Regions from separate parts of the Oribacterium sp. oral taxon 102 genome, predicted to be linked through region 2. Evidence: predicted binding sites of a transcription regulator. Region 2 holds the regulator's gene; the other holds the start of a gene.
What was found. Region 2 encodes Rex, which represses fermentation and respiration genes when NADH is low (regulators of the CRP and FNR family bind a similar motif). Its sites were predicted from a motif close to ATTGTTAANTANTTAACAAT; they were not measured.

Region 1 (14,915 bases), 1.3 Mb from region 2:
GCGTATCCCATAACTCTCCATTTCCCGAATGAAGCCCCGCGTCAGGAAGCCGACCGAGCCTACCTCATCGTAGAATATCCGCACCTCTACGCCGGCGCGTGCCCTCTCCGTGAGAATCTCCCGAAGCTCTCCGAACGCCTCTCTGTCCTCAATGGCATGATATTCCATAAAAATGAAGCGCTCGGCATGACGAAGCGCCTCCTTCTGCGCCTCCAGCCCCTGTCTCGCGTCGCTGTAATACGCCACATCTGTATCCTGATAGAGCGGGAAGCCTGCGCTCCTCTGCAAAAAGTACGCCTGATTTCCCACCCCGGGATTTTCGCAGCGCAGCCTCTCTACGAGTGCCGACGTATCCGGAAGCTTCGAAAGGAGCAGGCTGTCCAGTTTCCGGAACCGCTTCGACATTGTATTGACAAAGTTGGAGCGGTAGCTCAGCAAATAAAAGACCAGCCCCAGAATCGGCGTCGCCATAATGAAGACAATCCAGCTCAGCTTGATCGTCGCGTTCGTATGTCTGCCGAAGATCCGGAGAACAGCTGCTATCGTCAGGATGCGAAGCACGGCGGATACCCAGAGGTAGCTCTCGCTCAGCCGCAGGATGATAAAGGCAAACCACAGGAGCTGGATGAGAGCAGAGATTCCCACAAAAAGCAGCCTGCCCACGCTGTTCTTTACATCCTCTCTATGCCGATATCCCTCACCGTACCGCTTCTCCATCCCTTCCTCCATCATGGCTTTATTGTATAAGTCCCTGTCAGATGCCGGAATGGGCGCCATGCCTGCATGAGCGGACATTCCGGCATCTCCTCAGAACAGGACGACATACTTCGGGATGCCGTCCTCGAATGCACAGCTCTGCTCTCCCCGGATCAGCGGGCGAAGATATGCCCTGCATTCCGGTGTGACGTTATTTCCTGCCGCGTTGATCCACGCATCCGGAACCTTCCTCTCCCGATTCGCGATCTCCGTGATTTCCACGGGAAAGTACTCCACGGCGTAGTCCGGCCCCGGCAGCCGCCGGAGGGAGGACATCACGCCGTTTCTCCCCCTGAGAGCGAGCCGCACCGCATTTCGCCCCAGCTCCCGCGACTCCTCGACATCGGTCGCCGAGAGGATATGCCCCGCGCATCTTTGCAGAAGATTCAGCTCGATCGAGCGTACCTTGCAGCCGATCTCCCGCTGTACCGCCCGCTCCAGCACCCGCGCCGCACCGGACGCGATCCGGTGTCCGAATGCATCGAGCCCGCCATCCACACCGTCATAATCACAGAGCATGATGCCGTTCTCATCCCGTATGCCCTCCGAAACGGCGACGATCACCTGCCGATGTTCCCTGAGCCTGTCCCGTACATCCGTGAGGAAGCGATCAAGGCAGAATGCTCTCTCCTGCAAATAGAGAAGATAAGGGATCTCCGAATTTCTGCCCTCGCAAAGCGCCGCCGCCGCTGTCAGCCAGCCGGCATTCCGCCCCATCATTTCCACGAGGATCACATAGTCGGTATCATATACCAAGAGCTCCCGCTCCAGCTCGGAAAGCGAAGAGACAATATACTTCGCCGCGGAGCCGAAGCCCGGGCAGTGATCGATCCCGAAGAGATCGTTATCAATGGTTTTCGGCGCGCCCACTACGGTAATGCCGCTTTCTCCCCTCTCCGCGAGGAAGCGGGAAAGCTTCGCGACGGTATCCATCGAATCATTGCCGCCAATGTATACAAAGTATGCTATCTCATACTTCCGAAAGATCCGGAACAGCGCTTCGAATTCCGAGCTGTCCTCCGCCGGATCCTTCAGCTTATATCGGCAGGAGCCCAGCGCCGCCGCAGGTGTCGTGCTCAGGCGGTTCAGCATTCTTTCCCAACGCCGCTTCTCCTGTTCTTCCCCAAACTCCGAAGCGCCCAGCGTCCGGAGACGCTCTCCCAAATCGAGAAATCGCTCAGACAGCACGCCCTGAATACCGTAGCGTGCGCCGTAGATCCTGTCAATCCCCTCCATAGCGTCTGCCTGCTCTATGATGCCTGCAAGCGTCGCGTTGATTGCCGCAGTCGGCCCTCCGGATTGTGCTGCCAGTAGATTTTTCGCCATACTCTCTCCCTCTTAAACTGTTTGATGTTTTCTCAGATCATATTATACCATGCTGCTATGTCTTTTTTCGCGGGGAATGTAAGGATCTTAAATTTTTCGACCCTATTTTCTAAGATACAGACCTTGTCACGGTCGGGAAATCCGTTTACACTATAGGCAGTTGATCGGCTGCATTGCAGCTTGTCGAGAGGATTTTAAAATTGAGAGGTATATTTATGAAGAAATCTATCGTTATGGCTGCAATGCTCGGACTCTTGACCGTTTCCGGCACGCTTCCGGCGTTTGCCGCATGGAAGCAGGACGATGCCGGCAAGAGATGGTGGTATGAGAATGCCGACGGCAGCTATACCAGGAGCGGCTGGCAGGTCATTGATGGAAAATGGTACTACTTCGATGCCGAGGGCTGGATGCTCTCCTCTGCCACGACACCGGACGGCTATACCGTAAATGCAGACGGGCAGTGGATCAAGGACGGCGTAGTTCAGACTGTTTCGGGAAGTACCGCCGCATCGAGTGCGACGAGCAGCACTGCTTCCTCCACGAAGAAGACGCGTCCGAAGAAGCCGTTAAATCAGATCCATGCCGTAAAGGGCAAAAACCCGGATCTCACACAAAAAACCTCCGGTCCCATCAAGGGAAGCACCAGCAGCGAGGACTTCGACGCTTTTCAAAAGCGCACCGATAGCAATGCAGCGGCTTCTGTTTCCACAGAAGAGACAGACTGAGGTCGCGCTGATTTAATCCATAGGCGTGATGCCATATATATATAACCTCAGGCATCCATGCCCCGCAGGAGGGGCATGGATGCCTTAACGTTTCCGCGGCAGGGGGAAATCCCCTGCCGCCCATTGAGAAAGGAGCCCTTCCCCGCCATGCGTTTTCATTTTGACCGATTCGAATTCCGTAATGCAAAGCTCTCTGAATGGGAGGAGCTCACGGCGCTTGAAAAAGTCTGCTTCCCGCCGAACGAAGCGTGTACTTCGGAGCAGCTCCGGCAGCGGATCGAGAAAGCGTCCGAAAACTTCTTCGTCGCCTGTGACCAGGTCAATCCGAAGCTCGCGGGCTTCCTCTGCGGAATCTGCTCCGACGAGCCTCGTTTCCGCGACGAATTCTTCATGGATGCCGCGCTGCACGAGCCCGCCGGGAAGACCGTCTACCTCCTCGGACTGAATGTCTCGCCGGAATACCGCCACCACGGTCTCGCGACCGCACTGATGGATCGCTATATCGAACGGGAAAAGGCGCGCGGCAGGGAGGCGCTGGTTCTCACCTGTCATACACATCTCGTCACGTTCTATGAAGGCTTCGGCTTCGAGGATCTCGGCATCGGAGACTCCCGCTGGGGCGGTGAAAGCTGGCATGATATGCGGCTCTCCCTCCGCTGAACGCTGACACGGGCGGAAATGCAGGCTCGTTTTGGGGATGGGAAGCAGCAAAATTCCCACTCACGCACAGCAATCAAAGTCTATAAGAAAGGAGAGGGATGCAGGCATAAACGACCTGCATCCCTCTCCTTTCTTCTCCCGTGATTGCTTCTCGCCTTTCTTATTTCGTAACAGTTCCGCTAAGGAAACGCTGATGAAATACGCTTACTCGTTTAAAGCACTACGCCGTCCTTAAAGATCGAGATTTCCCGGAAGCCGTTCTCCTCGCTCCTCGTCTTCTTCCCGGAGGCGACCTCCTTCACCATATCGAAGAGCCGCCGCGCCGCATGGTCGATGCTCTCTCCCTCGGAGGCGACCGGCCCGGCATTGAAATCAATCCAGTTTTTCTTCTTCTCCGCGAGGCGGTCGTTCGTCGCCAGCTTCATCGTCGGCGCAGGTGCGCCGAACGGCGTGCCGCGTCCTGTCGTGAACAGGATCAGGTGACAGCCCGCCGCGGTCAGATTCGTCGCGGACACAAGGTCGTTCCCCGGTCCGTAGAGCAGGTTCAGCCCTCTCTTCTTCACCGGCTCCGCATAGGAGAGCACATCCACGATCGGTGCTCTGCCGCCCTTCTGCACGCAGCCGCAGGACTTGTCCTCGAGGGTCGTGATCCCGCCCTGCTTGTTGCCCGGGCTCGGGTTGTCATAGACCACCTCGTTATGGCTGATAAAATAATTCTTGAAGCCATTCAGCATCCGGTCTGCCTTCTCAAACACCTCCCGGCTCTCACAGCGCGGCAGCAGCATTCCCTCCGCGCCGAACATCTCCGGCACCTCGGTCAGGACCGTCGTCCCGCCCTGCGAGACCAGCATATCCGAGAAGCGCCCGACGGTAGGATTGGCAGTGATGCCGGACAGCCCGTCCGAGCCGCCGCACTTCATTCCGATCACCAGCTTGTCCATCCCGAGCGTCTGCCGCCGGAACTGTCCCGCATACTGTGCGAGCTGCTCGAGCAGCTCCCGTCCCGCCGCGAGCTCGTCCTCCACCTCCTGACAGCTCAGGAATTTCACACGCGACGCATCATAAGCGCCCAGCTCCGTGAGGAACTGCTCATGCGTCAGATTCTCGCAGCCGAGGGAAAGCACCAGTACGCCGCCTGCATTCGGATGGCGAACCAGATCTGCCAGCAGCTTCCGGGTCTGTGCATGATCCTCTCCGGTCTGCGAGCAGCCGAAGGGATGCGTAAAGGTATAGAGCCCGTCGATGCTGCCCTGCACCAGATCCTGATTCTCGGAAACCAGATGCTTCGCGATGTCATTGACACAGCCCACCGTCGGGATGATCCAGAGCTCGTTCCGAACCGCTGCCCTGCCGTCCGGACGAAGATACCCCTCGAAGCTCTCCGCAGAATGCACCGGAAGCGTCGGATGCGATGGCGCATAAACATACTCCACCTCTCCGGAGAGATTGGTCGCCATGTCATGCGTATGCACCCATTGTCCGGTGCGGATATCCTCCGTCGCGTGCCCGATCGTATAGCCGTACTTCAGCACCTGCCCGCCCTTCGGGATCGGCTCGAGAGCAATCTTGTGTCCCTGCGGGATATCCTCCGCCGCCGTAAGGCTTCTGCCCGATATCTCCAGTATCGTTCCCTTCGGGATCGGTTCGATCGCTACCGCTACATTGTCCTCTTTATTGATATGTACAAACTTCGCCATTGCTCTCCCTCTCTGCTGCCTCTGCGCGCGGAGGAAGCCCTGTGCAGGGCTCCGCGCCGCCGCCTTATAGGACGCTCTCGTATGCCGCTCTCGCGCCCTCCGCACGGATCTTCGCCAGGTTCTTCACCGTCGCAGCCTCGAGTCCCGCAATCTCCGTGAGGTCCTGTCCCCAGAACTCCGTATTCTGAAGCACCGCCTTCACCAGCGCCTCTATAGAATCCGCTCTGTGCGCGAAATAGAAGTCGAGCACGAAAGCGTCATCCTGAATCTTGTACTCATTGCCCGCCGCTCTCCGGGCGATCAGCCCGTCTTCCTCACGGCGCAGCAGCTCGTCGGAATAGAAGGCGATATAGGCAGCAAGGCTCATCGTCAGCACCACCGGAAGCTTCCCGAACTTCTCGACATACTCGAGAAGGGACGGCATATTTCTTGCTCTCCACTTGGAGGTAGAATTCAGCGAGATGGACAGAAGCTGATGATCCACAAACGGATTATTGAAGCGATCCTCCACCGCTGCCGCAAACTGCTCGCAGTCCTCCCTGTCCAGCGGAAGAATCGGGATGATCTCCTCCTTCAGCATCTTGTTCATATAAGCACGCACAACCGTATCATGCATGCAGTCCCGTACGATATCGAAGCCGGCAAGGTAAGCGCCGAGCACGAAGCCGGTATGTGCGCCGTTCAGGATACGAACCTTTCTCTTCTTATAGGGTGCTACCTCCGGCACGACATGGACATTGAGTCCGGCACGCTTGAAGGGAAGCCGATCTGCAAGCTCTGCCGGTCCCTCGATGTACCAGACGCCGAAAACCTCTCCGACATCCGTCAGCGGATCGGTATAGCCGTTCAGGCTATCCAGCCGCTTGAGCTCCTCCTGATCCCGGATCCGTCCCGGCACGATCCGATCCACCAGCGTAGAGCAGAAAAGATTTTCCTTCTCCACCCAGGCAGCAAAATCCTCTCCAAGCCCCCACTCCGCGATGTGACGCTCCACGACCTTCTTTAATTCCCTGCCATTATTATCGATCAGCTCGCAGGAGAGCACCACTACGCCCGGCTTCCCTGCCCGGAACCGCTCATAGAGCACCCTCGTCAGCTTACCGGGGAAGGACTGCGGCGGTGTCTGGTTAAAGCCAGTCTCCGGATCGTAGACAATTCCTGCCTCTGTCGTATTGGATACGATGTACTCCAGCGTATCCGACTTCGCGAGCTCCAGCATCGCCGCGAAGCCCTCCGCGGTATACGGATTCAGACAGTCCTTCACCGAAGAGATCACACGTTTTCGATCCACGCGTTCTCCGCCCTCGGAGCCGCGCAGATACAGCGTATAGAGTCCCTCCTGCGCATTGACATAGTCCGTCAGCCCCTGTGCGATCGGCTGTACCAGCGAGATCTTGCCGTTCCAGCCAGCCCTCTCATTTGCCATGTCAAACCAATAGTCCACGAAGGCGCGGAGAAAATTGCCCTCTCCGAACTGCATCACCCGAACCGGCGCATCCTTCAGAATATAGCCCTGATAGCCCGCCTTCTCCAGCACCTCATAATTCAGCTTCTCCATCTCAAATCCATCCTTTCCACTCGGCGCGCCGCTCTGTAAGCGCTTACATTTTTACCTACATCTTAATGGTTTTTGATAAGCTTGTCAAGTGCTGAAACGGAAGGCACCGCCTTTCGGCGAAAACGGGATCCGCAGAGGGCTGTACTATCAGTGCGCCCCCCTGCCGATCCCGTCAACGCTTTCCGGGCGGACTTCCGCTTCTTCAACCAGCGCTATTCCGCCTTCGTCCCGGCTCCGCCGCGGATCCCCAGCAGCACGAGTCCCAGAACCGCGAGCCCGCCGAAGAGCGATACGAACGGATTGTCCGTGATGCCGCTGACCGCGAGAACGCCGGATAAAAGGTAGGCCAGCGCGGAAACCGCCGCTGCCGTCAACACATACGGAAGCTGCGTATAAACATGATTCAGATGCACACACTCTGCGCCGGCGCTGGACATGATCGTCGTGTCCGAGATCGGGGAGCAGTGATCGCCGCAGACCGCGCCCGCCATGCACGCCGACATGGACATGATCAGCATCACATGATTCGTGCCCTGAAACACCGCCACCACGATCGGAATCAGAATGCCGAAGGTACCCCAGGAGGTACCGGTCGCGAAGGCGAGTCCGACCGCAATCAGAAAAATGAGGAACGGCAGGAGGCTGAGCACACCGGTCGCGGAGCTCTTCACCGCCGCCGCAACATACTCCTTCGCGCCGAGGCTGTCCGTCATTGCCTTCAGCGACCAGGCGAAGGTCAGGATCAGGATGGCAGGCACCATCTGCCGGAAGCCCTCCGGCAGACAATCCATGCACTGGTTGAAGGAAAGCACATTGCGGAGCATATAGAATGCCAGCGTGATCACCAGTGACACGAAGGAGCCCAGCACCAATCCGGTCGAGGCATTGGAGGCTGCGAAGGCATCGATGAAGCTCTCCCCGCTGAAGAAGTCGCCGGTATAGATCATGCCGACGACACAGCAGAGGACCAGCGAGAGGATCGGCACCAGCATATCGATGACCTCCCCCGGCTTCTGCCGTAACGGCCGCTCCAGACTCTCATCTCCGGCACGCTCCTCCGTCGTGAACAGGTCTTCCTTCTCTACAGCATTCCTCTCATGCAGCGCCATCGGTCCGTAATCCAGCCTGAATGCGACGAGAAACAGCATCATGGCGATGGTAAAGACCGCATAGAAGTTGAATGGGATCGTCTGCAGGAAGAGGCTCATGCCGTTCTCCCCCTCCACGAAGCCGGAAACTGCCGCCGCCCAGGAAGAAATCGGTGCAATAATGCAGACCGGCGCAGCCGTCGCGTCGATCAGGTAGGCAAGCTTCGCGCGGCTGATCCTGTGCTGATCCGTGACCGAACGCATGACCGAGCCCACCGTCAGGCAGTTGAAATAGTCATCGATGAAGATCAGACAGCCCAGAAGAATCGTCGCGATCTGCGCACCGGCACGGGTGCGGATATGCTTCCCCGCCCACTTCCCAAAGGCGGCAGAGCCGCCCGCACGGTTCATCAGCTGCACCATGGCGCCGAGCGTCACCAGAAAGCAGAGTATGCCGACATTCCATCTGTCGGACAGGACGGAAATCACGCCATCCACGAATACATGGTTCAGTGTCCCCTCGAAGCTGTAGCCGGAATACAGCAGCCCTCCCGTCACGATCCCCAGAAACAGGGAGCTGTAGACCTCCTTGGTAATGAGGGCAAGCGTGATCGCGACGATCGGCGGCACCAGCGCCCAGAAGCTCTGCCGCACGCTCTCCGCCGTCGTCAGAAATCGCGCGGCAATCAGAAACAGGATCACGAGCCCGATTGCAGAGAGCGACAGCAGCCGGTTGCTCTTTTCTTTCATAATTATGTTTTCTCCTCAAATCCCGCCGACAGCTGCCGGCACTTTCTCAATCCTCTACGAAGTCCTCGCGGTACGGCGTGAAAATGTCCAGAAGCTGTCCCGCCTCGAGGCAGACGCAGCCATGCTCCACGCCGTCGGTCTTCAGCAGGGTATCCCCCTCCCGCACGATCCGCTTCTCCTCTCCGATCGTGAACTCGAAGACACCGCTCTTCACATAGGTGATCTGTGTATGCGGATGGTGATGCAGCTTCCCGACCGCCCCCTTCTCGAAGCTGTTCTCCACCACCATCAGATCCTTCGAATAGGCGAGCACACGCTTCTCCACGCCCTCCCCGCCGGACTCCGCCTCGGCACAATCATAGGGAAACCATCTCTCATCCTTGTGTGCGCTCATCTTACTTCTCCTTCTTTCTCGCAAATGTCGTATAGCTCAGATCCTCGTCGGACAGGACATCATGAATCATGTTCTCCAGAGACATCCCGTAGGAATTCTCCTCTATTCCCTCGATCTGCTTCAAAAGCGCGATCTGCATTTCCTCATCGATCCCTGCCTTCCGGTTCTCCAGCACGAAATTCTGTATCGACTGATAGGCCTCCGCGATCGGCTTCTGCCGGTTCCGAAGCAGCAGCTCCCGCATCGAACGGATATATCTGCATTCCATCAGCACCAGCGCCGTCTCCTTCCGAAGGATCTCCGGCTTCACATCCTTCGGAGAGCTCACCCAGCCATTCCCCTGATCCCTCCAGCCGAAGCGCTCCACGAGATCATTCGTGATATCCCGATAGCAGACGAAGCCCTCCGGAGACTCTGCCGCGAAGCCCTTCTCCGCGTCGTGCAGGAGATTCAGCAGCATCTTACGGTCGATCCGCTCTACGCGAAGAGTATCCAACTCGCGTCCCTCATTGTAGCCGCTGCGCCGGACATAGTCCGCAATCCGCTGCGCCGCCTCTGTCGGCATCCGGTAGGATGCCTCCTCCACTGCCAGCTCCAGCATAAACTTCCGAATGAAGTCCTCGCCCTTGCTGCGGTTCACCGCGGTATCCCAGACCCCGGCGGCATTGCGGAGCTCCTGCGCATCGATCATCTCCTCCCGAATATTCATCGGATGCCGTACCAGCGCCGATGCCTTGCGGAGGGCGGAACTCTGCTTCGTGCTGCTCAGATCCAGCCCGTACTTCGGCTTCCTTCCGACGATCCCCACACCGATCATCGGGACATTGGGATTCTCCCGGATGAGCTTCTGGATCCGCAGATCCGTCCAGAACACCACATAACGCTCCGGCACGGTCATATCATGGAAGCGAACCTGCTTGTTCATACGGAAGCCCTGCTTGAGCACCCGGACGGCAGTATCCTCCACGAGCGTATTCCTCGTATAGAAGATCTCCACCTGGCAGTTCCGGCTCACAGCGTCGAGAAACTCCTGCTGCATCGGCCCCGTCTTTTCCGGCTTCTCCCGGCAGAGCTCCTCCTCCAGCTTTTCCATATCCACGTCCACCATCGGGCGATGCTTCATATACATGAAGAGATCATAGCGGTTCACCGGAATCTCGATATCCTCTCCCCGCCGCTGCGCGGTACGGATGTCAATGATCACCAGCCCCAGCATATCCGTCAGCTCCTTCCGGATCACGGAATTGTCCGGATAGAGGAAGGTCACGATCGTCTCCGGCTTTTCCTCCGCCCGCCGCTTCACGATACGGATGTTGTTGTCCGCTCTCGAAACAAGCAGTTCAACCTTCTCCTCGCCGGACAGCTTTGCAAGCTCCGCGCCCTCCGCATTTTTCAGCAGGATACGGCGGGAGACAGCCGCAGCGGGAGACGCTCCCTCCCCCTTCTCTTCCTTCCTCTCCTGCCCTAAAAGTTTATCGAAAAACGCCATTTCCTCACCTTACTTTCATTGCATAATTTTTTCAAGTATATCATAAAATACCCTGCAATATGTACTGAATTTCATCCAAAACATTGACAATGTTTTATCGTTTCCCGGCGGATTCTATGCTATACTCTGAAAGAAAACACTTTGGCTTGCGTCAGGGGATCAGGACCCCGGAGGGAGATTTTATGGTAACCAACGATAAGGGCGCGATCGCGCTGAAGCATCAGGTCATCGAGGGCCTCGCCAGACTGGAATGGGCAGGGAATCTGAACGAGCAGACAAAGGAGGAGCTTGCCTTTCAGATCTCTCCGGGGCCGCATCCCAGCTTCCGCTGCTGCGTTTACAAGGAGCGGGAGATTCTGAAATGGAGAATCCGTCTCGCCTGCAACGAGGATGCGCATCCGGACAAGCCCTCCGGAAATATCATTCAAGTCATCGATCCCGCCTGCGAGGAATGTCCGCTGTCCTCCTACACCGTGACGGACAACTGCCGCCTCTGCCTCGGAAAGGCATGCCAGAACAGCTGTAAGTTCGGCGCGATCAGCATGGGGGAGCACCGCGCCCACATCGATCCGAACAAATGCAAGGAATGCGGAATGTGCGCCAACGCCTGTCCCTACGGCGCCATCGCTCACCTCGTCCGCCCATGCCGCAAGCCCTGCCCCGTCAATGCGATCAGCTATGACGAGAACGGTCTCTGTATCATCGACGAGCAGAAGTGCATTCGCTGCGGACAGTGCATCCATTCCTGTCCGTTCGGCGCCATCGCCTCGAAGGTTTATGTCCTCGACATCATCCGCCATATCAAGGCGGGCAGGGAGGTCATCGCGATGTGCGCGCCTGCAACCGAGGGGCAGTTCGGGAAGGACATCACGATGGCAGCCGTCAAGGCAGCGCTGAAAAAGGTCGGCTTCGCCGATATGGTCGAGGTCGGGCTCGGCGGAGACATGACGGCGGCATGGGAATCTGCAGAGTGGTCGGAGGCACGGGCAGAAGGCAAGAAGATGACCACCTCCTGCTGTCCTGCCTTTATCAACCTGCTGCAGCGCCACTTCCCGGAGCAGTTCGCCGAGAATATGTCCGAAACCGTCTCCCCGATGTGCGCGGTATCCCGTTATCTGAAGGCGACACACCCGGGCTGTATCACCGTCTTTATCGGCCCCTGCATGGCAAAGAAGTCCGAGTCGCAGGAGCTCCATATCGAGGGCAACGCCGACTATGTCATGACCTTCGGTGAGATGACCACCATGCTCCGTTCCAGAGATGTCGAGCTCCAGCCGGTCGTGGACAGCTATCAGGAATCCTCAATCTGGGGCAAGAGCTTCGCCTCCTCCGGCGGAGTCGCCAACGCCGTGATGGAATGCATGAAGGAGCGGGGCGAGGATACCACCGGCATCAAGCTGCGCGCCTGCTCCGGCGGCAAGGAATGCGTCACTGCCCTCTCCCTGCTGAAGATGGGCAAGCTCCCGGAGGACTTCATCGAGGGTATGGTCTGTGACGGCGGCTGCGTCGGCGGCCCGTCCAAGCATAAGACGGAGATCGAGATCAAGCGGGCGCGTCAATCCCTCCTCGACGAGGCAGACGGTCGTAAGGTGCTGGAAAATCTGAAGAACTATCCGATGGATCAGTTCTCCATGCTCCGGAACGGGAAGATGCACCCGGTGGATCTTGGGTAAATGAGGAGGGGGAGCCGCCGGCTCCCCCTCCCTTACGTTTTATGAATGCATTCAAAAAACGGCATTCCCCGGAAGACCGCTCCGGCATCCCGATCCGTTCCTCATTTCCCCTCTCTCAGTCCGGAATACAGATATGCTCTGATAAAGCCGGGGGAAAGTGTCATCGCAAAGGTCAGAGCGATGCCAAGCATGCACTCCGCTTTGTTGGTGCAGCCCAACGCATGCTGCTCTCTTCGCAGTCCCAGATATCTGCAGAAATAGCCCCATCCTCCGCGCCGGGCCGAGAAATTGCCTCCCATGCGGGCATAGACCAGAACCTCATCCATGTTGCATAGTTTATAGCCTCCTGCCAGCATCCTGATCCACAGATCATAATCCTCCAGTCCCCGCACATCCCGATAGCCTCCGCACTGCATGACATCCCGCTTCCGAAATACGACCGTCATGTGGTTTATCGGATTTCTGTATTTGCCATACTGATACAGGCTTTCGTGCGATACGGGCATACGCTTCAGCCTGTTTTTTTTCGGATCCGATACGAATTCCCGAATATTGCCGCCACATGCGCTGACTTCCGGATGCAGGCGTATGTATTCCCACTGTAACCGCATTCGCTCGGGAACCATGATATCATCGCTGTCCATCCGGGCAACCCATGCATTCCTGCAATGCTTCATCCCCTCGCCAAGGGCAATGCCCAGCCCCTGATTCGCGCTCAGCTTCACTGTCTTTACCGGATAAGCCGACAGCACATCCACAAGGGCCTCCGGCAAGGGACCATCCTCTACGAGAACGACCTCGTCCGCAGGAAGCGTCTGACGATAGATGCTCTCCAGTGCCTGACGTAGATACGCAGGGCTTTCCCCCTCATATACGCTCATCAGGACAGATATCGGTGCGGTTTCCTCTTTCCTCATTTCCTGCCACTCCTAAGGCAAATCGCCGGCGGACGTCTCGAGTCCTCCCTGCCGTTTAAAGAGTCCTCCTCTGCCGGAGTCCCCTTACAACAGCATGATCCCGCAGATTTCCTTTTGCAGGAGACGAAGCTTCTCGCATTCCCGCTGAAGCTTCTCGAAGGGGAGCTTCCCCTTTTCCTCCACCAGCACGACCCTTCTATAGTCTCTTAATCGCTCCACTGCAGCCGTGCTGTACAGAATATTGCCGGTGAAGCCGAGCTTCTCTCCCTCCCAGCCTGCATTTATCTTTTCATACACATCCTTTACCAGCGCTTCGTCTGTTCCCAGCAGCAGGATACCGGACGCCTCTGCCTCCGGGCTGATTTCCAGAAGCGATCGAAGATTCTCCGCTGCGAAGCCGCAGGTCTCCTCCTCCGTGCGCTGCCGCGCCTCATCTCCGGAAAGTGCAGCATTGATCCGGTTCAGGATGCCCTGCGCCGGATAACGGCGCTTCGACCCCAGTACCACGATCCCCAGCCTGCGCATAACCTCTCCCTCCTCCACGAGCGGGTTCGTGAGCAGGAAACGGAGCGCACGATATCCTGCCGCAAGGAAAGCCCCCAGCAGGAATCCAAGCAGCCCGAATTTCAGCGAAGACTTCCCGACAGCTGTCAATGTCACGAACTTCTCCGGCGCCTGCAGCGCATCATACTGCCGCCGGAGCTCCACGATCTGCGTCTGAAGCTCGTAAATACCTGTTTCGACCTGCATCTGCTTCTGCCGGATGCTTTCCTTCCGTTCCGACAGCGATGCCTGCACAGGCAGCACATCCTCCGAATCTGCATCCCAGGATCTGAATACCTCCGCACTCAGACAGCTGATCTCATGCGCCGCCACAACCTCTGCGATCGGCGCCTTCCTCTCATCCAGAAATTGCTCCGCAGCCTGCATGATCTCCGTGACCAGCTTCTCCTCCCCGCCGAAGATAGAGAGCCGCAGGAGCCCATACTGCTCGTCCGCATCGCTCTCAATCAGCTCCTGCAGATACTTCTCCGGAATCTTTGCAGAAACCCTCTCATGGACATACCTGTAGAATTCTCCGCTTGCCAGAAGGGACTGATAGCTCTTCAGGACGCTTGCTGTCCTGTCCGGATTCTGAAAGGTCTTATCCGGATCGATCTGATAATTGGTCGTCACGAACCATGAAAGCCGCGCCTCATAGAAATCGTCCGCATTCAGCCTCATCAGCGGCGACTCCTCCCGATACTCCGTCCTCTGCCGCAGCTGCTCCTTCAGATTTTCTATCTGGGAAAGATAGCTCTCCCTCTGGAGCTCGTACAGCTCGGCATCCGTACCCTCGGATTTCAGTTTGGTCTGCACCATGCCCTGCAGGCTGCGGTACGCTGAAAAGCTCTTCACAAATTTATATCCGCCCAGCAAAAGCAGGCAGAGCAGACCCGCGAGCAGGATGCGCCACGCCCCCTCTATGCAGTAGATCAGCATCTGCTTGATATCGATTTCGACTTCTTCCGTATAGCCCTGTCTCGTTTCCACTTTCTCTCCCAGCTTCTATTTTGGCAGCAGCCCAGACATAACGGCCTGTTTGACAAGCTTTTATTCGTAATCCGCTGAAATGCCACTTCAAATTCATAGCAATCATTTTTGTTTCAGTAAATTGCGAATGGCTTAGCTATGCTGCCAGCTATTTTAAACTATTAAGCAAACCCGGCCTCAGTTCAAGCAGGCATCGAGCTGCCGGACGATCTCATCCCTTCGGTAGCCCTTCCCGATCAGAACAATCTGATTGACCCGGTCGCCGTAGACCTCGTCCCAGTCCTCCCGGATGTCCGGAAAGTCCTGCTCCATCGCCGCGAGCTCCTCCTCCGACCAGGCGGAAACCCAT
Region 2 (14,915 bases):
GCACTCCTCTGCTGCGATGCAGGGGGTCGGCAGCGCGGTGGGAGACCTCGCACAGGCGATCCCGGGAGATATCCTCGTCTATTCCGGCCATGTCGGCATTTACCTCGGAAACGGACAGATGCTGAGCGCGTTGAACCGGAGGGCGGGCATCGCCGTGACCGATGCCCGTTATAAGCGCATCCGCGCGATCCGACGCGTGCTCTGAGCGCGTCACTCTCCCCATGACCGGCAGGATCCCCTCACGGAGACTCTGCCGGTCTTTTATACCAGCCCGAAATGCCGAAGCGCATTCCAGATGCCGTCCTCCCCGATCGGATCCGTCACATAGTCCGCGCAGTCCCGGATCGCCGGAACGGCATTTCCCATGGCGATTCCGTGCGCGACGCCCTCCAGCATGACCCTGTCATTGAAGCTGTCCCCGAAGGCATAGCTCTCCGCCCAGTCGATCCCGAAGCGCTCCGCCAGCACCCGCAGGCCATCCAGCTTGGAATAGCCCACCTCGAAGAGATCCGCGCCGGTGCTCTCGCTGAACATGAAGACATGGAGCTCCGGAAATGCTCTCTGCAGTGCTTCCCCGCCCTCTCTGCCGCCGCAGTAGGCAAGCGCGCGAACTGGAAGGCGCAGGAGCTCTGCCGGATCGCCGAAGCTGCGGTCGCTGCTCCCCCAATAGCGGATATCATGCCGCACGACATCCTCTGTGTGGGTGAAGTAATCCTTGTCCGCGATGCAGGCGCCGACTGCATAGTGATTCTCCTCTGAAAAGCGGAGTATCCTCTGAAGCAGCTCCCGATCCATGAGATGGTCGGTCAGAAGCTCTCCCGGCTGCCAGTCCGGCAGTGCCTGCGCATCCCTAAGCTCCACCCGTGTTCCGTTCATGTGTACCAGCGCGTCGCTCTGAATGACCGACAGATACTTCTCCGAATGCCGGTCATGCATATTCCTGCCGGTGGCGATCGCCGTCAGATAACCGTTCCGGCGAAGCTCCCGGATGCCGCGCACGGCAGAGTCCGGAATCCGCCATGTATTGTGGTCGAGCAGCGTATTATCCACGTCGAAGGCGACCAGTCCTCTGTAGCTCTTCTCTTTCTTCATCCCTTACCCTCATTCCCTCGCCCCGTAGAGGCAGGCCCTCTGTTCCTTTTTTTCGTGCTTAGTGTAGCACAGAATGCCGAATTTCGCCATTTTCGAATCCTCGCCCTAAGAAAGATTTATTCATGACGCACGTGCCATAGGCGTGTAACTTTTCCGATTTCATCGGTGTTTCCCTAAAGAAAGCCTTCTGTTTCAATGTGACAGTACGGCTAAGGAAGCATGGATTCGTTTGCAAGTTTCCACGGAATGGAGTAGACTGGTATCGGTCGGGCGCAGCGCGTCCCGGCAGTGAAACGATTGGCTCTGACCGGTGGTCAGGGCAGTACACAGCTCATTTTGTAACCGTATTTAACCGTATTTTCAGAAAAGAAAAGGACAGGACATGAGAGAACAGCTCAAAGAGCTCCGGGAGCTCATGCGGAAACGGGGGATCGGTCTCTATCTGATCCCCATGGATGACTTCCATCAGAGCGAAAATGTTTCGGATTATTTCAAGACCGTACAGTATATCTCCGGCTTCACCGGAGACAGCTGTCAGCTCGTCGTCACCGAGGAGGAGGCCTGCCTCTTCACCGACGGCAGATACTTCATTCAGGCGGAGAAGGAGCTCCGCGGCAGCGGCATCACGCTGATGCGGCTGGGAGAAAAGGGCGTCCCGACGCTGCTCCAATACATCGACGGCCGGCTGCCGGAGAGCGGTACGCTCGGCTTTGACGGGCGCTGCGTCGACTTCGCGCTCGGAAGCCGTCTCTCGACGCTTGCATTGCGGAAAAATGCCGCCCTGCGCCCGGACCTCGACCTCGCCGGAGAGCTCTGGACAGACCGTCCGGCGCTGCCGGAGAACCGCGTCTGGATCCTCGAGGAGCGCTGGAGCGGACGCTCTTCGGAGGATAAGCTTCGGAGGCTTCGGGAGGAGCTCGCGGAGAATGGCGCGGACATCCATGTGATCTCGAGCCTTGACGACATTGCATGGCTCCTGAACCTGCGCGGCGGAGATATCCCGTGTACGCCGGTCTTCCTCTCCTACCTCCTGCTCGACGCGGACAGCGCCTATCTCTTCGCAAACCGAAAGAGCTTCCCGGAGGAGGTGCGGGACTATCTCCGCGCGCTCGGCGTCAAGCTCTGCGACTACAATGGGATTTACGACGCGATCCGGCAGCTCCGGAACCGGAGCATCCTGCTGGAGAGCGGCAAGACCAACTACGCTATCCTCTCCGGGCTCGATGAGAGCATGCGGGTCATAGACCGTCTCCTGCCCTCAAGCGCCGATAAGGCGGTGAAGAATCCGACGGAGGTCGAGAACGAGCGGCTCGCCCACCTGAAGGACGGCATCGCCGTGACGAAATATTTCTATTTTATGAAGCATGCCTTCGATGCGGAGGGCAGACTCACGGACCGGGCAAAGGAACGGCTCGGTGCCGACCGCCTCACCGAGGTGAACGGCGCGGAGTATCTCGAACGGCTCCGCCGGGAGCTGCCGAACTTCGTCGAGCTTTCGTTCCCGACCATCTCTGCCTACGGTGAGAACGCAGCGCTCCCGCATTATTCTCCGGATACGGAAAATGAGGTTGAGATCCTGCCGCACGGACTCTATCTCGTGGATTCCGGCGGGCATTACTTCGAGGGCACGACCGACATCACCCGCACAATGGCGATGGGGCCTCTCACACCGGAGGAGCGGAAGCACTTTACGATGGTCGCCTGCGCGATGCTCCGCCTCGGCGCGGTACAGTTCCTGCACGGCTCCTGCGGCGTCACCCTCGACTATTCCGCCCGGGAGATCTTCTGGCGGGAGGGGCTGAATTACAACCACGGCACGGGGCATGGCGTCGGCTATCTGCTCGGCGTGCATGAGCGTCCGAACGGCATCCGCTACCGTCTGGTTCCGGAGCGCATGGATTCCGCCGTCCTCGAGCCGGGACACATCACCTCCGACGAGCCGGGACTCTATATCGAGGGCTCTCACGGCATCCGCCTCGAGAATCTGGTCGTCTGCGAGAAGGCGTTTGAAAACGAGTACGGAGAGTTCCTCCGCTTCGACTTCCTGACGATGTGTCCGATCGATCTCGATGCGCTCGACCTCACCCGGATGGAGCCGCGCGATATCGCACTGCTGAACCGCTATCACCAGACCGTCTTCGAGAAGCTCTCCCCATACTTCGAGGGAGAAGAGCTCGCATGGCTCCGGGAAGCGACCCGAAGCGCAGGCATCTGATTTTTTCTTAAAAACATCGCAGCACCGGAAATTCCCGGTGCTGCGGTGTTTTTAGGTACGCCTGACAGGCACACATAGAAAAAGAGCCCGGCAATTTCCGCCGGACTCTCTGTTCACTTTCTTTATGATTATGATTCCTATGCTCTCCGATACTTCTCTTCCATATTCTCAAGAAGCGTCAGGTACTTCTGCTGTACGCCCTTTTCCGTCTGCTCAGACTCGAAGCGCTTGCTGCCTTCATTGACATAGTCGAAGTCCTCTGCCGAGAGGGAGCGCTCCGCGAAGGGATATACCACGCTGTTCTCCTTCTCGGTATGGAGCTGCAGGAGATGCGCATAGCCCATCGCCTCGGTAATGATGTCCAGCCGAAGCTCCGGTGTCTCCCGCTTCTCATATTCATTCAGCGCCGTCTCCAGCGCACGGATATGCCCCCTGCCGAGATCATGCTCCACGAGCATCCCGTGCGTCACGAGATTTTCCGCAATCGCTCCCATTCGCTCCACCATCTTCGGGAAGAGATACCGCTCCTCCTTGCCGTGATGATGCTTATCCGCGTAGTTCCGCACGAAATCGATGATGTGCCGAAAATCCTCTGTCGGCACCTCCGCCCCCTCCATGATCCCGAGACAGATGTTCCGCATCACCAGATTCATGCGGTTGATATCGTCATGCTCCTTTATCATCAGTTCAATGCTGTAATTCATATTCCACCTTTACAGATCCTTAACATCCTGCCGCTCCGCCGTTACCGTGTAAGCGAAATCCTCTGCCTCCGTAAGGTGCAGCCCCGATCGGGAAAGCATGCCCTCCATGAATGCTGTCCGAAGCACATAATAGACCGCTGCATCGCCGCCCGCCGCTGCCCAGTACTGTCCGTGAATGTCGCTGGTCTGCCGCCAGGAGCACCTCCCCGTCTCCTGCTCTGTCAAGACATTGACCCTGTCGCAGGGCATTCCGTTCAGGAGACTGTCCTCGAATGCCTGATAAGCGTCTCTGGCATCCGCATCTGCTGCAACCCCGTGCGCCTCTCCCAGCCTGTAGAGCGTGCTCTTCAGCTCCTGCATACGCTCCGCATGCCCTGTCAGAAGCGCCGTCACGAGACGGGCATAGCGCCCCTCGGCATCATGAATCCGATCCTGCAGCCAGCCGTGAATATTGGCGGTGTCGATCAGCTCCTCCAGCGGCCGAAGCTCTCCGGAGACGGTCTCCGCACGAAGCGCCTCCGTAAGCTCCTGCCAGCCCTGCGCCTCCCCGCACGCCGCTGCGCTCCGGATCATTTCCTCCTGTATTCGGATCTTGCCGTACAGCCAGTAGTGGATCGGCCCCAGAAATGCGCTCATTTACGCCTCCTCTGCAAGCTTCCCATTGAGCATCGTGATAACCTCCTCCGGATTCAGCCCGTGTACCATGCAGGCATCCTGCAGGGACTCCATCTGAGAGCTCGGACAGCCGAGGCAATGCATCCCGACCTCCAGCAGCGCATCGATCAGGTTCGGGTACTGATTAACGATCTCACCAACCAACATTTCACCATGAATCTGTGCCATATCACTTTCCTCCAAATAGACTTTCTCTCAATCGTTCTGCCGCTCTCGCAGCATGTGCTAAGTTATATCACAGATATCCGGAATATAATGTTGCATATGCAACATCTTTCATCCTTTGGAAGAGATAGTCTTGTACTGTCGGAAATACAATTCCTTGACAATCCCCGACAAAATCTGTACTATCTAGTTGGTTAAATCAAGCTAACCAACTGTCAGAGCAGAGCTACGGCAGGCATTTATAAAGAAAGAAAGGTGAATGTATGAAGCATCTTACAATCGAAAAGCTTATCGCCAGAGAGATCATCGACTCCCGCGGCAATCCCACTGTTGAAGCAGAGGTCATCCTCTCCGATGGAACTGTCGGACGGGGCGCTGCGCCGAGCGGGGCGTCCACCGGAGAATTCGAAGCGCTTGAGCTGCGCGACGGAGATAAGGCACGCTACGGCGGAAAGGGTGTCGGCAAGGCAGTGCAGAATGTCAATGAGCTGATCGCTCCGGCTCTCCGCGGCATGGATCCGCAGGATATCTACGCTGTCGATGCGAAAATGATACAGCTGGATGGCACGAAGGACAAGTCGAAGCTCGGCGCCAACGCCATCCTCGCCGTTTCCATCGCGAGCGCCAAGGCAGCCGCAGAGGCGCTCGGTCTGCCGCTCTACCGCTTCCTCGGCGGTGTAAATGGAAATCGTCTGCCGGTTCCGATGATGAACATTCTGAACGGCGGCGCGCACGCCACCAATTCCGTAGATACGCAGGAATTCATGATCATGCCTGCAGGCGCCCCCAGCTTCCGAGAGGGACTGCGCTGGTGTACCGAGGTCTTCCATGCCCTGCAGAAGATCCTGAAGGACGAGGGCAATACCACCGCCGTCGGCGACGAGGGCGGCTTCGCGCCGAATCTTTCGTCCGATGAGGACACGATCGAGCATATCCTCGCGGCGATCCGCATGGCGGGCTATGAGCCGGGCAGAGATTTCGTGCTCGCGATGGATGCCGCCTCCTCCGAGTGGAAGAGCGAAAAGGGAAAGGGCTACTACCATCAGCCGAAGTCCGGCAGAGACTTCACCTCGGACGAGCTGATCGCGCACTGGAAGTCTCTGGTCGAAAAGTATCCGATCTACTCCATCGAGGACGGGCTGGACGAGGAGGACTGGGAAGGCTGGCAGAAGATGACCGCAGAGCTCGGCGGCAGGGTGCAGCTCGTCGGCGACGATCTCTTCGTTACCAATACCGAGCGGCTCGCGAAGGGGATTCAGCTCGGCGCGGGAAACTCCATCCTGATCAAGCTGAACCAGATCGGCTCCGTGTCCGAGACGCTGGAGGCCATCAAGATGGCGCACAAGGCAGGCTATACCGCCATTTCCTCCCACCGCTCCGGAGAGACTGAGGATACCACCATCGCCGATCTCGCCGTGGCGCTGAATACCTGTCAGATCAAGACCGGCGCACCCTCCCGTTCCGAGCGCGTCGCAAAGTACAACCAGCTGCTCCGCATCGAGGAGGAGCTCGGCGCAGCTGCCGTTTACCCCGGCAAGACTGCCTTTAACTTCGCATAATTCCTTTTTATACAAGCGTAGACGACGCTGCAGCAGAAGGGGCTGTCCCGATACGGGACAGCCCCTTCTGCTGTCAGGGCAGCACATTGCCTTATGGATCACACATCCCCTATGTTTCAGCTGACAGCTCCATGGAAATCCGTTATACTGAGGAGGCATCGAAGAGGAGGAGGCTTATGTCTGAAAAAATCACACATTTTACGGAGCGCTGTCCCGATTCAACACCGGAGCGCCGCTTCGCTCCCGTAATAGAGGCGATCGACGCGCTCCTTGCCGGTTCGGAGGAAATCCTGATGGCCGCGATCGACGGAAGGAGCGGCAGCGGCAAGTCTACGCTCGCGAGCTTCCTCCTGCGCCGCTATCCGGATGCGGCGAACCTCTTTCATCTCGACGACTTTTTCCCGCAGGAGGCGCAGCGGAGCGAAGAACGCATGGCAGAGATCGGCGGCAATCTGGACTATGAGCGCTTCCGGGAGGAGGTGCTGATCCCGGTCTGGTACGGAGATCCTGTCATCTACCGTCCCTTCGACTGTCATACGATGCGCTTTCCCAAGGATAGGGAACAGACGATCTCCGCGAAGCGGCTGAATCTCTTCGAGGGCACCTACAGCTGCCACCCCTATTTCGGAAATCCGTACCAGCTTCGAATCTTCCTGACCGTAGACAAAGAAACGCAGCTAAAGAGGCTCCGCGCCCGCGTCGGCGACGAAGGACTCGTCCGCTTCCGGGAGCTCTGGATCCCGAAGGAGGAGGCGTATTTCGAGAGATTCCGCATCATGGAAAACGCTGACCTCGTACTGTGAAGCACCTATCCTGCAATATCCTGAAAGCTTCCAGCTCCGCAACAGTTCAGGTAAGCCATTCGCTGAAGCAGAAACGATTGCCATGAACAGGCTTTCCATTGTCCTATCCGGCATAAAATCGCTTATCTGAACTGTCGGCATAATTCCATGCGCTAAGTCACAGCATCACATAAGCTTCCGCCTCACCTTACTGCGGAAGCTCATACAATAGTAACGAAGGGAAAGAACAACGCAGAATGAACATCACAGAGATACTCAGCCGGGAGCTCGGCATCCGTCCCTCCCAGACCGAATCCGTCATTACCCTCCTCGATGAGGGCAATACCGTTCCGTTTATCGCCCGCTATCGGAAGGAGAAAACCGGCGGGCTGAATGACGAGCTTCTCCGCAGCCTGGAGGAACGCCTCCGTTACCTCCGGAATCTCGAAGAGCGCAAGGCAAGCATTCTGCGCTCCATCGAGGAGCAGGGCAAACTGAGCGAAGCACTCCGGCAGGAAATCAAGGCGGCGGATACCGCCGTAAAGCTGGAGGACATTTACCGCCCCTACAAGCCGAAGCGCCGCACCCGCGCGATGCTCGCCCGAGAGAGGGGGCTCTCGGGACTCTCGGAATACCTGCTCTCCCGCTCTGCCTCCCGCCCTGTCCCGGAGGAGGCAGAGCGCTACCTCGACCCGGAAAAGGGCGTAGACTCCGTAGAGGCAGCGATCGCCGGCGCGAAGGATATCCTCGCCGAGCAGATCGCGGACAATGCCGGCTTCCGCGCGTGGATCCGTCAGAAAAGCTACCGGTACGGGCTGCTGCTCTCCTCCGCACGAGAGGAGAAACGTCCGGAGGCGATGGTCTATGAGAGCTACTTCGCCTACAGCGAGCCGCTCCGCCGGATCCCGGGACATCGCATCCTTGCCCTGAACCGCGGAGAAAAGGAGAAGCTTCTGACGATTCGGATCGAAGTCCCCGAGGAGGAGATCCTCCGCTACCTCAAAGAGCACTGCCATGTCGGGCAAAACGTACTGACCTCCCCCTATCTCGAGGAGACTGTCCGGGATGCCTATCGACGTCTCATTGCGCCCTCCATCGAAACCGAGCTTCGAAACGAGCTTAGCGAAAGAGCGGAGGACGGTGCGATCAAGGTCTTCGGCAGCAACCTGATGCAGCTCCTGATGCAGCCGCCGATCTCCGGCAAGACCGTGCTCGGCTGGGATCCGGGCTTTCGCACCGGCTGCAAGATCGCCATAGTGGACGCGACCGGCAAGGTGCTGGACACCGCCGTCATTTATCCTACCGCGCCCCAGAACCGGGTACGGGAAGCAATGGAACTGATCGAGCGTCTGATCCGGAAGCACCATGTCGACATTATCTCACTGGGCAACGGCACCGCCTCCCGGGAGTCCGAGCAGATCATTGCGGACTTCCTAAGGCGAAGCAGGCTTCCGGTACAGTATGTAATCGTCAATGAAGCGGGGGCCTCTGTCTACTCCGCCTCTCAGCTCGCCACGGAGGAATTCCCGGGGCTGGATGTCGGACAGCGCAGCGCGGTCTCCATGGCGCGGCGGCTGCAGGATCCGCTCGCGGAGCTGGTCAAAATCGACCCGAAGTCAATCGGCGTCGGGCAGTATCAGCACGACATGAACCAGACGAAGCTGAATGCACAGCTCAGCAGCGTCGTTTCGGACTGTGTCAACCGGGTCGGCGTGGATGTGAATACTGCCTCCGCCGCCCTCCTCTCCTATATCTCCGGCATCAGCAGGACGCTCGCGGCAAATATCGTGAAATACCGTGAGGAAAACGGCAGCTTCGAGCGCCGCCGCGACCTGCTCAAGGTACCGAAGCTCGGACCGAAGGCATTCGAGCAATGCGCCGGCTTTCTTCGTATACACGGCGGCAGGGAGCCGCTCGATGCCAGCGCGGTGCATCCGGAGAGCTATGAAAGCGCCAAGGCGCTGCTGCATCTCCTGCACTGCCCGGAGGGCGCGCTTCGAAACGGCGGCATAGCGGATATCGAGAAGAGACGGAAGGAAGCGGGTCTCTCAGTTCAGGAGCTTGCCGCGCAGCTCGGCATCGGAGAATTCACGCTGCAGGACATCCTCGGAGAGCTGCAGAAGCCCGGAAGAGACCCCAGAGAGGATGTCCCCGCCCCGGTGCTCCGCTCCGATGTCCTGCTGCTCGCCGATCTGAAGCCCGGCATGCTTCTCAAGGGAACCGTCCGGAATATCGTCGACTTCGGCGCATTCGTCGATATCGGCGTTCATCAGGACGGTCTGGTACATATCTCCCAGCTCGCCGATCGTTTCGTGAAGCATCCGCTCGATGTCGTAAAGCTCGGCGATATCGTCAGCGTAAGAGTGCTCTCCGTCGATACGGAGAAAAAGAAAATTTCCCTCTCCATGAAGGGCATCCGAGCCTCCCTCTGAAAACGAAATGACGGTTCCGGTGCAAAGATCTATTTTGCAGACCCCCTTACGCGCAATTCACCGAAATACCGTTTCCCGCTCCCACGGCAGGGCGGCGACCGCGTCTCTCAGCCGCACACGCTCCTCCTCTCCGGCGAAGATACTGTCCGCGGCATTTTCCAGAAGCGTACGCTCCATCCGCAGGTCCAGTCCGCAGTATATCCGCAGAAGAGAAAGCTCCCGGGACAGACTCGTGTTTGATACCGTCATATTGTCCGTGTTGACCGTAAGCTTCACGCCCTGCCCGTAAAGCATACGCAGCGGGAAGGTAGATAGCTCCGGAAAGATCCGGGTCTGAAGGTTGCTGCTCGGGCAGAGCTCCAGCGGGATCTGCCGCGCCGCAAGCTCCCGCAGCAGCTCCGGCGATTCTGCCGCGCGGATACCATGCCCGATCCTCTGCGGCTGAAAGGAGAGCGCTGCCCGTATGCTCTCCTCTCCTGCGGCTTCCCCCGCATGAATCGTATACGGAAGCCCCAGTTTGGCGGCTCTTTCAAACAGTTCTCGATAACGTTCGGTCGGGTAGAGCGCCTCCGCCCCCGCCAGATCTACGCCCAGCACGCCTCTCCCGAGGTATTCTGCTGCGAGCTCGAAGCATTCCGTATTTTCCCGCGCATTCTCCCTGCTGTCCCCGCGCATCGCGCAGAGCAGGAAGCCGCTGTGCAGGACAGAATCCGGATGCTCACGGTAGTACCGCTCCCGCCCCCTGAGCGCACTTTGCAGCGCCTCCTCCTGCCGGAGCCCCTGCCCGGTCAGGCCGGAGGGCGCGAAACGCGGCTCCGCATACAAAAGTCCCTGCTGCGCAAGCAGCTCATGGAAGGCGTAGCTGACCGCCTCGATCCCCTCCCGGCTCTGCATCAGCCGGAGCGGCAGGTCAAAAACAGAAAGATACGCATTTAAATCCGGACAGTCCTCCGGCGCCTGCATATTCCGTCGAAGCGCTGCCTCGTCCCATTCCCGGTGAAGTCCCAGACGATGCAGCAGCTTTCCGGCAGTCCGGAGCGGGATCGATCCATCCAGATGTACATGCAGGTCTATGATCGCTGTCTGCATCCTCTCATTCCTCCGTATCTTCTGTCATAAACGTTTCCATCGCCGCACCGATGGCATCGGCGGTGTCCCGCGCCAGTACCGCGTGCTCTCCCTTCTCCCGCGCGGCGATCCGTCCTGCGATAGCATGTACGGACACGGCGAGACAGGCTGCCCGGTACAGAAGCGCCGCCTGTCCCGCGCTGTCTCGCTCCGCGCCGGATTCTGCCCCCTTTCGTGCAGGCTCTTCCGCGACCTCCGCCCTCAGCACCTCATAGAGCCCCGCAATGCAGCCGCTCAGTACGTCTCCGGAGCCTGCCTTGGAAAGTGCAGGAGAGGGCTCCATATTCTGATAGCACTGCCTCTCGTCCAGCACGAGGCTCCGGTGCCCCTTCAGCACCGTGATCGCATGGCTCTGCTCCGTAAACGCCGCAGCAGCACGCTCCGGCGCAGCGACGATCTCCTCCACGCGCCGCCCGAGAAGCCGCGCCATCTCCATCGGATGCGGGGTCACGACCGTCGGATAACGGAGTGCATAGTGCCGAAAGCTCTCCCGCAGGCTCTCCTCCATCGCGAGCAGATTCAGCCCGTCCGCGTCCAGAAGCAGCGGCGCCTGTCCGTATCGAAGCACAGACCGAAGCAGCAGCTGCGCAGCCGCAGCGGTTCCGATCCCCGGCCCTGCTACGAGGAAATCCGCCCGGCCGCATTCCCTCTCGATGAGCCCGGGAAGCTCCGCCGGCTCCCGATAGCAGCGAAGCACCGCCTCCGGCAGCAGCGTCTGCAGAACGATGCGGTTCTGCTCCGGCGAAAGAATACGAACCAGTCCTGCTCCGCTCCGATACGCTGCCAAAGCGGACAGGTACGCCGCACCGCACATCCCCTCGCTCCCGGCGAGAAGCAGCAGCCGCCCGTAGCTCCCCTTATTGGAATCCTCCCTGCGGCGCGGAATGCGAAGCGCCTCCCGCTGAAGCACGCGCCTTCCCTCTCCCGAAGCGTCCTTCCTCACGTCTCCCCTCCCTCCAGTACGGCGAACGCCGTCACAAGCTCTCCGGTATCCGAGATCGAAACATGGATACGGCTCCCTCCCAGTCTCTGGAACAGCGCCTCCGCCGCCCCGTAGAGCTTCACATAGGGTCTGCCGCACGCATCCCGAAGCACCTCGATCTCCGTCAGCGCGAAGCCCCGTACCCCGGTTCCGAAGCACTTCGCTACCGCCTCCTTCACACTAAAATCACCGGCAAGCATGGAAGCTCGTTCCATAGCCTGCCGGCGCTCCTCCTCCGTATAGATCCTGTCGAGCCTGCGCTTCTCCTGCAAATCCCTTATCCGTTTTATCTCCAGAATATCACAGCCGATGCCCAGAATCATCTCCGATATACCTCGCCCACCCGATAGGACAGCCGCATCAGGGACTCGGAAAGGTGTACATTTTCGATCACCACATTCTCGGGAACCTCCAGATCGACATGGGCGAAATTCCAGATTCCCACCACCCCGTTCCGGATCAGCTGCTCGACGACCTCCACCGCAGGTGTCTTCGGAATGCAGATTGCAGCAAGCCTGATCTTATACGTCTGCACGACCTCCTCCATCTTTTCCATCGGCAGGATCTCCACATCCCCTACCTTCTCCCTGTAAAGCTCCGGATTTCTGTCGAAGATCGCACGGATGAAGAAGCCGCGCTTCCGGAAGTTCGTATAATTTGCCAGCGCCTGTCCCAGATGTCCCGCACCGACAATAATCATGCTCTGCGCCTCGTCGATATTCAGAATCTTCGCGATCTCATCATGGAGGTTTCTGATGTTGTAGCCGTATCCCTGCTGTCCGAAGCCGCCGAAATTATTCAGATCCTGCCGGATCTGCGAAGCGGTCAGCTTCATTCGCTTCGAGAGCTCATTGGAGGAAATCCGCTCCACCCCCTGCTCCATCAGATCCTCAAGGTATCTATAGTATCTCGGCAGCCTCTGAATGACTGCCTGCGAGATCTCTCTCTTCACCTTCTTCTCCTCTTTCACCTTTTCGTCCTTCTTTTCTGTCGTTTTATCCCGTCATTTTTCCTCTTCCCGGGTACGAAAATTGTTTCTGTAGTTAAGAATTATACAAATCCGTCAAAAAAATGTCAATAATACTGCCGGACTTATACAAGGTGAAAATGCCGCATTGCCTTCCGGATCCCGTCCGCATCCACGGAATCCGTCACATACTCCGTATACGGCCCGAGCCCTGCACTGTGCTCCCGCATCGCGATCGTGTGCCCCGCATGAAGAAACATATCCAGATCGTTCATGCTGTCCCCGAAGGCAAAGGCATCCTCCCGCTCGATCCCGAGGTGCCGGAGCATCCGATCCACCGCCGCCCCCTTCCCGTGCCCGCAGGGAACCGCCTCATAAAAAAAGCCCCCTCTGTCAATAATATCGAATTTGCCCGCAAGACAGGCGTAAACGCCCGGGATATCGCTGCTCTCCGCGCCAAAAAAGCAGAACTTCGAAATCGGATAAGCGCCGTCATAGTCCCCTGCAGCGAGGCCTCCCTCTGCCTCCACGAAGCCAAGCTCCCGCTCCGCCCGCTCCCGAAGTCCCGGATTCTGCCGGTAAACACTCTCCGGCACCTGAAAATGCGTCCCGTCCCTGCCCTCCAGGAGGCAGGCGATCCCGAAGCGTGCCTGCAGGGTCTTGAGGCGCCGCTTCTCCTCCTCCGATACTGTATAGGAATAGATCCTCTCTCCCCGGAAAAACAGCTCTGTCCCGCAGCCGCAGAGAAATCCGTCTGCAGGAAGCTCCGCCATCAGCCGCTTCAGCAGCCCGCTCGTCCTTCCGGAATTCACAAAAATATAGTTCCCCGCCGCACGGCTCCTCCGAAGCGCATCCAGCGCAGAGTCCGGAATGCGATGCTCCGCATTCATCAGAGTCCCGTCTACGTCAAAAAACAATGCCTTTCTCATAGGATGCCGCGCGCTCCGTCCGCTTACTCGATCCGGAAGCTGTCGAGGCTGCGTCCCGTCCAGATATCATTGCTTCCGTAGAAGCCCTTCACCTTCGCCAGATTCAGCTTCTCCAGGGACTGCCCTACGGCGCTGACCGCAGTATTCATCCTGCCGAGAAGAAGCTCCTGATTCTTTTGCAGGATGGCAGCGGCGATACGGTTGTGTGCCTTCAGCGCCGCATTGAGTCTCGCGAACTGATGCACCTCTCCATCGGCAGTGATCGCCACCAGATAATGCTCCACGCTGAAGCCGGCGAACGCGCCGAACAAAAAGCTGAGGATCGCATGGTATCTCTGCTTATCAAAGCCGTACAGCTCCCGGATCTGATCGATCCTGAACACCTCCAGCCCGTCCTGATAGCTGACGATATACTCTCTCGTAACATAACAGCGGCAGTTTCTGAAGAACTGTGCGTCCGATTCCGTCGTCTGTCCTACGCCGTTCTGATAATCTGCATTGCTCTCATAGAGCATCCTCGCATTGGCGATCTTCCGGTTTTTCTTCCCCTGCCGCCGGATCAGGCGGATGATCTCGACGATCCATACGATGATCAGTCCTGCCATGAAGACGAGCGCAATCCACATTCCGATGCCGAGATCCGCCAGATTATTTCCGGATACCGAATAAACGAGACATACGCTCCCCAGATAGTCTGCCGCCTCCTCCGCGGAATCAAGGCTCAGATACTCTGCAAATGTCTTCTGCGCCAGCTCATCCAAATCACTGGATGTATGCTCCATCGTTCCCTTGATCCGGAGCGGCGCTGCATCGTCCGTATCCCCCTGATTTATCTTGCCCTGAATCTCCGTGCTGTTATAAACCGCCTCCGGAAGGCTGACGATATAGTCATGGTAGCTGCCATCCGCATCAGCGGTCATTGCAAAGAGATATTCATTCCCATCATCGTCCGATCCGAAGGATCCGCTCAGGTAATCCGCGTCTATATATACGAAATCTCCATAGCTGTCCGCATCCAATATCGGGCTTCCGTACAGCGCCGTCCTGAGAATACCGAAAATCATAATACCGAAGAACAACGACATCCCCACCAGCAGGATACATGACACAATCGTCCCCGCTACGCCGCTCCTGAACATTTTCTTTTCCATACGCCTTATAAAATCCTCCTCTTTTTTATAGCAGCATAATACATTATGCATTTATGTTATGAGTATATCTCATTTCTTTTATATTGTCATAATAAAAAGTAAAGAATGTTATGATTTTTTTAATTACAAGACAA

Region 1: a site for Rex is predicted at 10,526-10,545, ahead of HW273_RS09605 (4Fe-4S dicluster domain-containing protein). Genes of this name have one in related genera too.

The regions. Positions count from the first base shown of each region.
Region 1 covers NZ_JABXYT010000001.1:2,150,515-2,165,429, forward strand. The annotation lists gene cls (cardiolipin synthase) at 1-717, opposite strand, end outside; gene HW273_RS09565 (6-phosphofructokinase) at 808-2,082, opposite strand; gene HW273_RS09570 (hypothetical protein) at 2,298-2,807, shown strand; gene HW273_RS09575 (GNAT family N-acetyltransferase) at 2,883-3,467, shown strand; gene HW273_RS09580 (UxaA family hydrolase) at 3,680-5,164, opposite strand; gene HW273_RS09585 (tagaturonate reductase) at 5,229-6,722, opposite strand; gene HW273_RS09590 (Na+/H+ antiporter NhaC family protein) at 6,935-8,560, opposite strand; gene HW273_RS09595 (cupin domain-containing protein) at 8,607-8,954, opposite strand; gene HW273_RS09600 (hypothetical protein) at 8,956-10,443, opposite strand; gene HW273_RS09605 (4Fe-4S dicluster domain-containing protein) at 10,626-12,116, shown strand; gene HW273_RS09610 (glycosyltransferase) at 12,218-13,033, opposite strand; gene HW273_RS09615 (hypothetical protein) at 13,118-14,566, opposite strand; gene HW273_RS09620 (CobW family GTP-binding protein) at 14,744-14,915, opposite strand, start outside.
Region 2 covers NZ_JABXYT010000001.1:852,941-867,855, reverse strand. The annotation lists gene HW273_RS04020 (C40 family peptidase) at 1-205, shown strand, start outside; gene HW273_RS04015 (HAD-IIB family hydrolase) at 262-1,092, opposite strand; gene HW273_RS04010 (aminopeptidase P family N-terminal domain-containing protein) at 1,475-3,307, shown strand; gene HW273_RS04005 (hemerythrin domain-containing protein) at 3,445-4,011, opposite strand; gene HW273_RS04000 (hypothetical protein) at 4,021-4,647, opposite strand; gene HW273_RS03995 (DUF1858 domain-containing protein) at 4,648-4,854, opposite strand; gene eno (phosphopyruvate hydratase) at 5,115-6,410, shown strand; gene HW273_RS03985 (hypothetical protein) at 6,587-7,213, shown strand; gene HW273_RS03980 (Tex family protein) at 7,450-9,624, shown strand; gene add (adenosine deaminase) at 9,682-10,713, opposite strand; gene HW273_RS03970 (NAD(P)H-hydrate dehydratase) at 10,718-11,695, opposite strand; gene acpS (holo-ACP synthase) at 11,692-12,057, opposite strand; gene HW273_RS03960 (redox-sensing transcriptional repressor Rex) at 12,054-12,704, opposite strand; gene HW273_RS03955 (HAD hydrolase family protein) at 12,827-13,630, opposite strand; gene HW273_RS03950 (hypothetical protein) at 13,654-14,781, opposite strand.